DNA from 2 places in the Sphingomonas sp. 22176 genome. Region 1 is predicted to be linked to the other one. Evidence: riboswitches for the same ligand, from Rfam matches in the RefSeq annotation. Region 1 holds a riboswitch; the other holds the start of a gene.

The links. A riboswitch is a leader RNA that binds a small molecule or an ion and turns the genes downstream of it on or off. The one in region 1 is predicted to bind S-adenosylmethionine.
Region 2: linked by a shared signal. The riboswitch ahead of ACTJKY_RS07810 (threonine aldolase family protein) and the one ahead of ACTJKY_RS08120 (aminotransferase class V-fold PLP-dependent enzyme) in region 1 are both predicted to bind S-adenosylmethionine.

What each region holds. Positions count from the first base shown of each region.
Region 1 covers NZ_JBQEPL010000002.1:51,897-57,175, reverse strand. The annotation lists gene ACTJKY_RS08130 (DUF6055 domain-containing protein) at 630-2,057, shown strand; gene ACTJKY_RS08125 (hypothetical protein) at 2,455-2,670, opposite strand; gene ACTJKY_RS08120 (aminotransferase class V-fold PLP-dependent enzyme) at 2,801-3,580, opposite strand; SAM-I-IV-variant riboswitch at 3,618-3,722, opposite strand; partial or broken gene ACTJKY_RS08115 (IS481 family transposase) at 4,023-4,973, shown strand; gene ACTJKY_RS08110 (sensor domain-containing phosphodiesterase) at 5,241-5,279, shown strand, end outside.
Region 2 covers NZ_JBQEPL010000001.1:1,603,135-1,608,413, reverse strand. The annotation lists gene ACTJKY_RS07830 (dipeptidase) at 1-321, shown strand, start outside; gene ACTJKY_RS07825 (bifunctional riboflavin kinase/FAD synthetase) at 408-1,337, shown strand; gene ACTJKY_RS07820 (competence/damage-inducible protein A) at 1,348-2,103, opposite strand; gene map (type I methionyl aminopeptidase) at 2,157-2,981, shown strand; SAM-I-IV-variant riboswitch at 3,084-3,193, shown strand; gene ACTJKY_RS07810 (threonine aldolase family protein) at 3,246-4,298, shown strand; gene ACTJKY_RS07805 (ferredoxin--NADP reductase) at 4,469-5,279, opposite strand, start outside.

The DNA of each region.
Region 1 (5,279 bases):
CGCCTCAGCCTGTCAGCTAGCTCAAAACCCAGCGCAAGCTTACCCTGATTGTGAATGCGACGAACTAACTGCGAACGCTGCATCATAACTATGTCAAATACCCACGGCACCCCTCGACGAACGGTGGGAGGCAAACCTTTATCGGCCGGGATCTGTTCACTCCTAGCGACGACAGCGTGCCCTTGCCGTTTGCCACCACGTGCTGGAGCGGTGCATGAGCAAAGCGGACATGGTCAGAGCAGATCGGGTTACGCCATCGGGGTGGCGGACGATGATATGTGACACCACGCAAATTTGAAACGATCCAAGTGTAGGACACCTTCATGAGCAGCACTCAAATTTCCATAAGGCCGCGGGCTGCCCTTTGTTTGTTGCCGATGCTCTTGTGCGGTTGCGGGGGAAATGACAGCAATGGGTCGGTGAAATCACCCTCTATCGTATTGCCTACGCCTGTGCCAAGTTCTAGCCCCGCGCCGACACCTGCTTCCACAGCCTGCACTACTACCTCGACGTGGCGGCCCTGGGGAGCGCTAGGTCCGCTGCGCCGCTGGACGCCACTCGACAGCGATTCGACCGCTGGTCAGGCGTCTGATCCAGGCCGTTCCGCCGGAGCGCCCTTCGAGGCTCGAATGGTGGTGGCGTTCGGGCGCGACGCCGAGTTTTCCCGCCGAACGGTCGTGCTCGAACTGCCAGACGGCTGTCGCCGCTCATTTCAGAGCCGCTCGTTTTCGCCGTCCGATGTCGCCGAGATCGACCGGCGCGTTGCGGAGCATCCACTCACAGCCGATTCACGCACGTACGCAACTGATTATCAGTCTGGCCGCGCCACCGAGGCAGCGGTGGAAGACGGCCGGCTTGGGCTCTTCAATACCCAGCATTTCAGTATCTGGTATGGGACTGATCATTCTGCCTTCAGCTATATCTATCAGAAAGGCCGTGGCGCTGCATGGGACGACATGGTACGCGACACTGGTGCCTGGGCAGAGCAGATCTGGCTTCTCAACCAATACTTCCTGAATTCACCGCTTCCCTATTTGAATGATCCTTCACCCAAGCGAATCAACATCTACATCTGTGGCACTGGGCTGCCTTGGATCTCGGATGGAGACCGAGGTGACTGCGGCGCCAGCGCGTCGGACGCGCTTTGGTTGAGCAGCGTGTATCTGCAGCCCGGATCAACCACACTCGTCCACGAATATTCGCACGTCATATCTACGTACACCGGAGGATTTCGTGACCGACCTTCGGCGGGGCCCGCGTGGGAAACTTTTGCCGAATGGAACAGTGTCTCGCTTTCGATGAACGGGGGGGCTCAAGTCGCGGCATATCTGGGGCAGCTTGAAAAGGGTCCGACCTTTTCCGACCTGCGATATGCGGCATGGCCTTGGCTAGTCGCCTTGCAGGAAGGTGACTCTACGCGCCCACTCCTCTGGCAAGTCTGGACTGACAATTTGCGCGAAGCCGACGGGCGGAGTCGTGAGGATCAAATGGAAGCATTTGTTCGGATTGGGCAGAAGACGGGCGCATTTCCGAACGGATGGCGTAGCTTCGCCGATTTCATGGGCATGTTCGGTGCCAGGTTAGCGGCCGGCGATTTCGAGATGCAGAAGGCGCTCCTAGATTATGCTCGAGATGTGCCCATGGCCCAACGCTATGCAGAGCTGTCGCCGGCAAGTGTGGCTGGCACTTATCATTCGTCGTACGACCGACCACTCCTACAGTTCGGCACGCATTTGATTCGCCTCACGCCTGAGCTGGACTCTTCGAAAATAACGGTACAGTTGACCGGCGAGCCGAAGATTCCAAAATCGGCGTGGCGCTTCCGCTTAGTTGCGATCGATGCTCAAGGCAGAGCAATGTACAGCCCTCTGGCAGCGGTTGATGATGCGGAGAGCGCCAGCTCACAAATACCGGTAAGCACAGGGGTAACTTATATTCTTGCAGTCACCGCGACTCCTTATGTTTATCAGACTTTAGGTTGGAACGGCGACGCCCAATTCCCAACGCCCGACATATTCCCTTATCAGCTCAAACTCACTGGAGCAGTGGCAAGGTAGCGCCGATCGCGCGCGCCCTTCCACCGTTAAGGGCTGTGAACTTGGTCGAGAAGGAATGAACGGAACTCGACACTAGCGCGACTTCCTCCGAAATTTACGCAACATAGTTGTATATACAAATGTGTTAACCAGTTGCGCCGCTAAAGGCGTAAACATCTAAAGAAGCTGTAATGCGAATGAGTCGACCAAATCCACGTGTCCGTACCATCGGAGAGGCGGCTTTGCATGGGCGGATTCCGCTCGGTCCCGAACGTGTGGAAGTCATGCAGCGGGGATACACTCGGTCGTAGAAGGCCGCGAAGAACCGCCTCCGTCTGCGCATTTATTGTTCCCATTGGAGAGGGTCGGTGAGACGGTCGAGGTATTCGCATAGCGATGATGTTTCGGGAATCCCTCATCAGTGATTATGAGTCGCTACCCGCTCCAGAACCTGGACTAGCGCATCGACGTCGCCCGCTGTGCTGAAAACATGAGGCGCGATCCGAATAATGCTGGTTAGGCCCCGCGCATCCATGTCTAGCGGCGCGTAGGTGCGCCCCGGACTGCTGATTGTGATGCCGGCACGGGCCAGCGCGGCGGCGGTCTTAGGCACATCCAGACCGGTCACCGTCACGAAACCCGCGAGGTCATCCCCTGCTCGATGATCGCCGCGCCCGACACCGCCAGAATGCGAGTGCGAAGCCTATCTGCGATGTTGGCGAGTTGTCGCGCGATAGCGTCTACGCCGATTGCCTGCGCGCCGCTTAGCGCGACGGACAGGCCGACCCGACCGGCCACGTTCGATTCCCCTGTCTCATAGCGCCGTGCATCGGTTCGGCCTTGCCGAACTGGTCAGCCATGAATGCCCGGGTGGCGGTCAAGTATTCTCGGGAAGCATAAAGCAGCGCAGTGCCACGCGGCCCTCTAAGCCACTTGCGTCCGCTCGCAGCGAGGCCGTGACAGCGCAGATCGCGGACGTCGATCGGGCGTTGACCCGCCACTTGGCACGCATCGACGATGTAAAAAGCACCCAACTCCTCCGCGAGCACGCCCACCGCCTCCGCCGGTTTAAAGATCGCGCAGGTGGCGGGGCACCATGTCAGCACGACAAGCCTGGTTGCGGGGTGCGCCCGCGCCTTGGCCGCATCCACATCGACCCGACCGTGCTGATCGACCGGCATCACGTCAACGATGACGCCGGGATAGCTGGACAACATGTGGAGTGTGCCGCCCCAGCACGTGCGGTCGACCAGCACGTGATCTCCTGGTTGAAGGGCCGCGGATTGGATCAAGGCCGCGAGCGCCCGGTTGCCGCTCCCGACGAAAGCCACCTCATCGATCTCGGCTCCGATCAGGTCGGCTGCCGCAGCATAGCCCGCCGCAATGACGTCTGATGCTTCCGCTGCGGCAGGAACTGCGCCGATTTCAGCTTCGCGGCGAAGATGCCTCACAGTCGCCTCGACGACGTCGGGCAGCATGACGCCGGCCGCCGCATTCGCGAAGTAGAGAGATGCCTTCGGCTGAAGTGATTGATCGTCCGTCACGTTTTCGCTCCCTGCACATTTTGGAGACGACGCGTGACACAGTCCGTTTTGTTGCCGGCTCGGCCACATCCTCCTCGCGGAGAGCCACCTTGCCCGGATTGGCAGGTTGGCGTTGGCGTCGTTCCAACTCTTGATGCGCAATCACCTTACGTCGCGCTTCCTGCGCCCGCAAGCTCGGGATGAAGCCCGCCGACATTCGGCACTCCATCGACGTCTGCTGTTTCTCGATTGGGATCGAGTTTTGGGAATGGCCGCGCGGTAGCTCTTTGGGCAATCTGACGTTCCATAATGGGCGCTGATTGTGCAAATTTTGCCTATGAACAGTCCAGGGATGATCGAGGGCGGGTGCCTCTGTGGCGCTTGTCGCTAAAGCACGAACGCTGCGCTGTTTGATCCCACGGTTTGATGGTGCGATCCTTTCGTTGGAATGGAAGGAAGCGATGTGGGACAGGTTCGTCACGGGAGCGCCACGACCACGCACGCCGTCCGAGCAGCAATACAGCGATCGCAGGCTTCGCTCGCGACGCTGAGCCGGGAACTGGGGATCAACCCAAAGACGGTCGCGAAGTGGCGGAAACGGGCGACGGTCGATGATTTGAAGACCGGGCCGAAAGCCCCCCATTCAACGACCCTGACCGAGGCCGAGGAGGCGATGGTTGTGGCGTTCCGGCGCCACACACTGCTGCCACTCGACGACTGCCTCTACGCCCTGCAACCGTCGCTCCCGCATCTGACGCGCTCAGCGCTGCATCGGTGCCTTCAGCGACACGGCATGTCGCGCTTGCCGGACATTGAGGGCGACAAGCCGAAGCGGCCGCGCTTCAAGCGCTACCCCATCGGCTTCTTCCACATCGATATTGCCGAGGTGCAGACCGCCGAAGGCAAACTCTACCTGCTCGTCGGCATCGACCGCACCAGCAAGCTCGCGGTCACGCAGCTGGTTGACAAGGCTGATCGACGGACAGCGTGGGAGTTCCTCGAACACCTGCTGACAGCCGTCCCCTACCGCATCCAAACCATCCTGACCGACAATGGCATTCAGTTCGCCGAGCAGCCCCGCAACCGGAATACCGCCTGCTCCCGCCAGATGCACTTCGACATGATCTGCGAGGCAAACGGCATCGAGCACCGGCTCACCGGACCGAACCATCCGTGGACCAACGGACAAGTCGAGCGGATGAACCGCACCATCAAGGAGGCGACCGTCAAACGCTTCCACTACGACAGCCACGACCAGCTGCGGACGCACCTCGCTGACTTCATGGCCGCCTATAATTTTGCCCGCCGGCTCAAGACGCTCAGCGGGCTCACACCCTAGGAATACATCGCCAAGATCTGGACGTCAGAGCCAGACCGGTTCATCGTCAATCCGATCCACAAGATGCCGGACTAAACAACTAGTATACAACATGACAGTTCGGCTGCTTGCTGGCGATGTCGATTAGAGCCACCTCGCGTAAAAGTCACATCTTAGGAACATATTCGACATTAAGTTGCTCCAATCCCAAACGATTTGCGATGTCGCATATTATTTACTAGAATGACCCTTTAGCGGTTCGCAGGGCTGATTGTCGAGTTCCGCCCGAAACGCCCTGTCGCCGACCGCCGAAGCCGTCGAAACGCGCAACATCGGAAATATACGTATCTGCACATTCATCGTTTGAAGAAAACAACGAACCATCTGTCCGACATCAAACAA
Region 2 (5,279 bases), on a different contig from region 1:
AACCTCACCGACGACGAGATCCGCGGCATCGCCCGCACCGGCGGCGTTGTCGGGATAGGCTATTGGGAGGCCGCGGTCTGCTCGACCAGTCCCAAGGCAGTCGCGGCGGCGATCGCGCATGTGCGGGACCTGGTGGGGATCGACCATGTCGGGCTCGGCTCGGATTTCGACGGCGCGGTGACCACGGGGTTCGATGCGTCGCAGCTGGTGGTGGTGACCCAGGCGCTGGTCGATCGCGGCTTTTCCGAGCAGGAGATCGCCAAGGTGATGGGCGGTAACGTGCTGCGGGTGCTGCGGGCGGGGATGAACAGCACTTCTTAGCCCAACCTCCTTGGAGGAGGGGCTTAAGTGTTTGCGCGCTCCCCCACCCCATTGGCATCGCGCCGGCCAATCCCTATAGCCACCGCATGCAGCGGCTGGACGGCGGCTCGACGGTTCCGCTTCCTCTCCGGGGCGCGATCGTCGCGCTCGGGAATTTCGATGGCTTCCATCTTGGGCACCAGGCGGTCGTAGGCCGTGCGGTGGCGCGTGCCCGCGACGAAGGCCGCCCCGCGATCGTCGCGACCTTCGATCCGCATCCACGGCGCTTCTTCCAGCCCGACGCCCCGCCCTTCCGGCTGACCACGCTCGACCAGCGCGAGCAGCTGTTCGCCGGCGCGGGTGCAGACGGCATGCTGGTGTTCCATTTCGACGCCACCCTCGCCCGCCTCACCGCGCGGCAATTCGCCGAGCAGCTGGTGGACACGGCCGGCGCGGCCGGCGTCGTCACCGGCGAAGATTTCACCTTCGGCAAGGGCCGCGAAGGCAATGTCGCGACACTCGCGACGCTCGGCAGCGAACTCGGCTTCACCGCCGAGACGGTGGGCGCGGTGGCGCTGGACGGCCAGATCGTCTCCTCCAGCCGGATCCGCGAGCTTCTCAAGGCCGGTGATCCGCGCGGTGCCGCGACGCTGCTCACTCGCCCCTTCGCGATCGCGGCGGAAGTGGAAGGCGGCGCCAAGCTGGGCCGCCAGCTAGGCTATCCCACTGCCAATATGCGGCTCGGCACCTATCTTCGCCCGAAATACGGCATCTATGCCGTGCGCGGGCGGCTGCCCGATGGCCGCGTGCTGGATGGTGTCGCCAATCTCGGCATCCGCCCCAGCTTCGATCCGCCGATCGAGCTGCTGGAAAGCTTCTTCTTCGATTTCAGCGGCGACCTGTACGGCCAGCAGCTCGAAGTCGAGCTGATCGAGTATCTGCGGCCCGAGGCGAAGTTCGACAATCTCGACGCGCTGATCGTGCAGATGGACAAGGATTCGGCGCGGGCGCGGGAGCTGCTCGCGCGGGGCGTCTGACGGCGCTTCGCTAGATCCCGCCGTCGACCGCCGCAAAGCCGCGCGTTTCCAGCCCGTCAGCAATTACCGCGACGACCCGGTCGACGACCGCCGCATCGGTCGCGCGCACCACGAAATTGGCCCCCACGCGCCCTTCCCGGAAAAACGGATAGCTGCCGATAGACACGCCCTCGTGTGCGCGCTCGGTATCGCCCAGCAGGTCGGCGATCTCGCTCTCCGCGACCCAGCAGCCGATCGTGCGCGAGACGACCGGCAGTCCGCCTTCCAGCGTGCCGGTCAGCGCATCGAGCATGCCCGCCGCGATGTGCGGCACGCCGGCCAGGATGAAGATGTTGCCCCAGCGGATCCCCGGCGCACCGGACATGCGGTTGACGATCAGCTCGGCGCCTTCGGGCACCCGCGCCATCCGCAGCCGCGCCTCGCTGAGCCCGCCCTTGCTGGCGTAATAAGCCTCCAGCAGCGCGCGCGCCTGCGGGTGGACGATCACCGGCACGCCGAGCGCCGCGGCGATCGCGTCCACCGTGATGTCGTCATGCGTCGGCCCGATGCCGCCGGTGGTGAAGCAATAATCGTTGCGGGCGCGCAGCGTGTTGACGGCTTCCACGATCGCGTCCTGCTTGTCGGGCACCACCCGCACCTCGGCGAGGCGGATGCCCTGCGCATTCGCCCAGGTGGCGAGCTGCGCAATGTTCTTGTCCTGGGTTCGGCCCGACAGGATTTCGTCGCCGATCACCACCAGGGCCGCTGTCCAGATCCGCTCGTGCATGTGCTTAGCGCTACGCTCTCGCAAAGGCGGGTGCAAACGCCTATATGGACAGGATGACCGAATATGTGACCGTCACCGCGGATATGCCGCAGGCGCGCAGCCATGCGATCAAGCTCCATGGGCCCGAAGGCTTTGAAGGCATGCGCAAGGCCGGCCGCCTCGCCGCCGAGATCCTCGACGCGCTGGTGCCGCACGTCGTCCCCGGCGTGACCACCCAGGAGCTGGACGACATCGTCCGGTCGATGACCGTCGCCGGCGGCGGCGTGCCCGCGACGCTCGGCTATCGCGGCTATACGCACAGCTGCTGCATCTCGATCAACCATGTCGTCTGCCACGGGATTCCGGGCGACCGCGTCCTCAAGGACGGCGACATCGTCAATATCGACGTGACCCCGCTGCTCGGCGGCTGGCATGGGGACACCAGCCGCATGTACCTGGTCGGTGACGTGCCGATCAAGGCGCGCCGGCTGGTCGACGTGACCTATGAATGCCTGATGCTGGGCATCGAGCAGGCCAAGCCGGGCAACCATCTGGGCGACATCAGCCACGCCATCCAGCGACATGCCGAGAAGCATCGCTACGGCGTGGTCCGCGATTTCTGCGGGCACGGGCTCGGCCAGGTGTTCCACGACGCGCCTGAAGTGGTCCATGTCGGCCGCCCCGGCACCGGCCCCGAGCTGCGCCCGGGCATGTTCTTCACGATCGAGCCGATGATCAACATCGGCCGGCCGGACGTGAAGCTGCTCGACGACGGCTGGACGGCGGTGACGCGCGATCGCTCGCTTTCGGCGCAGTTCGAGCACTCGATCGGCATCACCGAAACCGGCTGCGAGATCTTCACCACCAGCCCCAAGGGCCTGCACCAGCCGCCGTACTGAGGGGCTCGCGCGCCTGAGACCCTAAACTTCCTAAACTTCGCGGTCCTGCGGGAGGGCGTACGCAACAATCTTGCGCCCTCCCACAACTTCCGCTAACACCCTCGCCAGCATCAAGAGTCGGGCCGACGCCCGGCACCAACCTGCCCCGTGCAAGGTGGTGCCTCCACGCCGAGTGGGGGGATGTGGCCGAACCCGGCAACACGGTGTCCACGCCACATTTCCTGTCGTCGCCCGCCTCCTGGAACAGGAAGAAGGCAGTAGAGCGTGACCACCGAAGCCCAGCAATTCGCCAGCGACAATTATGCCGGAATCTGCCCCGAGGCCTGGGCAGCAATGGAAGCCGCCAACACCGGTCACGCCCCGGCCTATGGCGACGACCATTGGACCCACAGCGCCGCCGACGCCTTCCGCACCCTGTTCGAAACCGATTGCGAGGTGTTCTTCGCCTTCAACGGCACCGCGGCCAATTCGCTGGCGCTGGCCGCACTCTGCCAATCCTATCACAGCGTGATCTGCTCGGCCGCGGCGCATGTTGAAACCGACGAATGCGGTGCGCCAGAATTCTTCTCGAACGGCTCGAAGCTGCTCGTCGCGCAGAGCGAGGACGGCAAGCTGACCCCCGCCGCCGTGCGCGCCGTGGCGACCAGCCGCTCCGACATCCACTTTCCCAAGCCGCGCGTCGTGACGATCACCCAGCCCACCGAGACCGGGCAGGTCTACACGGTGGATGAAGTGAAGGCGCTCTCAGCCGTGTGCCGCGAGCTGGGCCTCAAGCTGCACATGGACGGCGCGCGCTTCGCCCATGCCGTTGCGACGCTCGGCTGCGATCCGGCCGAGATCACCTGGCGTGCCGGCGTCGACGTGCTCTGCTTCGGCGGCACCAAGAACGGCATGGCGGTGGGCGAAGCCGTCCTGTTCTTCGACCGCGCACTGGCGCAGGACTTCGATTATCGCTGCAAACAGGCCGGGCAGCTCGCCTCCAAGATGCGCTTCCTGGCCGCTCCCTGGGTCGGCATGCTGGAAAACGGCGCCTGGCTGCGCAATGCGCGCCATGCCAACGCTTGCGCGCAGCAGCTGGCGGGGCAGCTCGCGGAGCTGCCGGGAATCGAGCTGATGTTCCCGGTGGAGGCCAACGGCGTGTTCGTCCGCGCGCCCGAACCGGTGCTGGAGGGCCTGCGCGCGCGCGGCTGGCGCTTCTATACCTTCATCGGCGGCGGCGCGCGGTTCATGTTCGCGTGGGACGCCGATCCGGCACGGGTGGACCAACTGGCCGCCGATATCCGCGCGGTCAGCGGAACGACGGCGCTCGCCGCCTGAGTGTTTCCTCCCTCGGAGCGCAGCTCCGGGGGAGGGGGACCATTTGCGCAGCAAATGGTGGAGGGGGCTTGCCGGCGGCGGGAGGGTTCTCCCCCTCCACCACCGCCTTCGGCGGCGGTCCCCCTCCCCCGGCTTTGCCGAGGGAGGAGACGCTAACTAGGTACGCCAGCTCAGCCGACGAAGGCGCGCTCGATCACGAAATCGCCCGGCGCGTTGTTCGAGCCTTCCTTGAAGCCCTTGCCCTCGAGCAGCGAGGCGAAATCGCGGATCATGTCCATCGATCCGCACAGCATCACGCGGTCGGTCTCCGGATGGAGCACCGCGTCGCCCGGCACGCCTTCGAACAGCTTGCCGTTCTCCAGCAGCGTGCCGATCCGGTCGCTGGTGTGGAACGGCTCGCGGGTCACCGTCGGCACATAGTGGAACTGGGCCGCGGCCTGCTCGCCGATCAGCGGATCGTCCGCCAGCTTGGCGGCGAGTTCGTCATGATAGGCAAGGTCGCTCACCCGGCGCACGCTGTGCACCGCGATCACCTGCTCGAACCGCTCATAGATCTCGGGGTCGCGCGCGACGCTGAGGAACGGCGCCAGGCCGGTGCCGGTGGAGAGCAGGAACAGGCGGCGACCCGGCAGCAGCGCGTCGGCGACCAGCGTGCCCGTGGACTTCTTGCCCAGATAAATGTCGTCGCCCGGCAATATCTTCTGCAGCTTGGAGGTCAGCGGACCATCCTGCACCTTGATCGAGAGGAATTCGAGCTCCTCGGCCCAAGACGGGCTGGCGACCGAATAGGCCCGCATCAGCGGCTTGCCGCCCTCGCCTTCGAGGCCGATCATCACGAACTCGCCCGAGCGGAAGCGGAAGCTGGCCGGCCGCGCGATCGCGAAGCTGAACAGATGCTCGTTCCAATGGCGGACCCACAGCACCTTGGCGGTGGCGAAGGCGGGATGTTCGGGGAGCAGCGCGGGCGCGCGCGTGTCGACG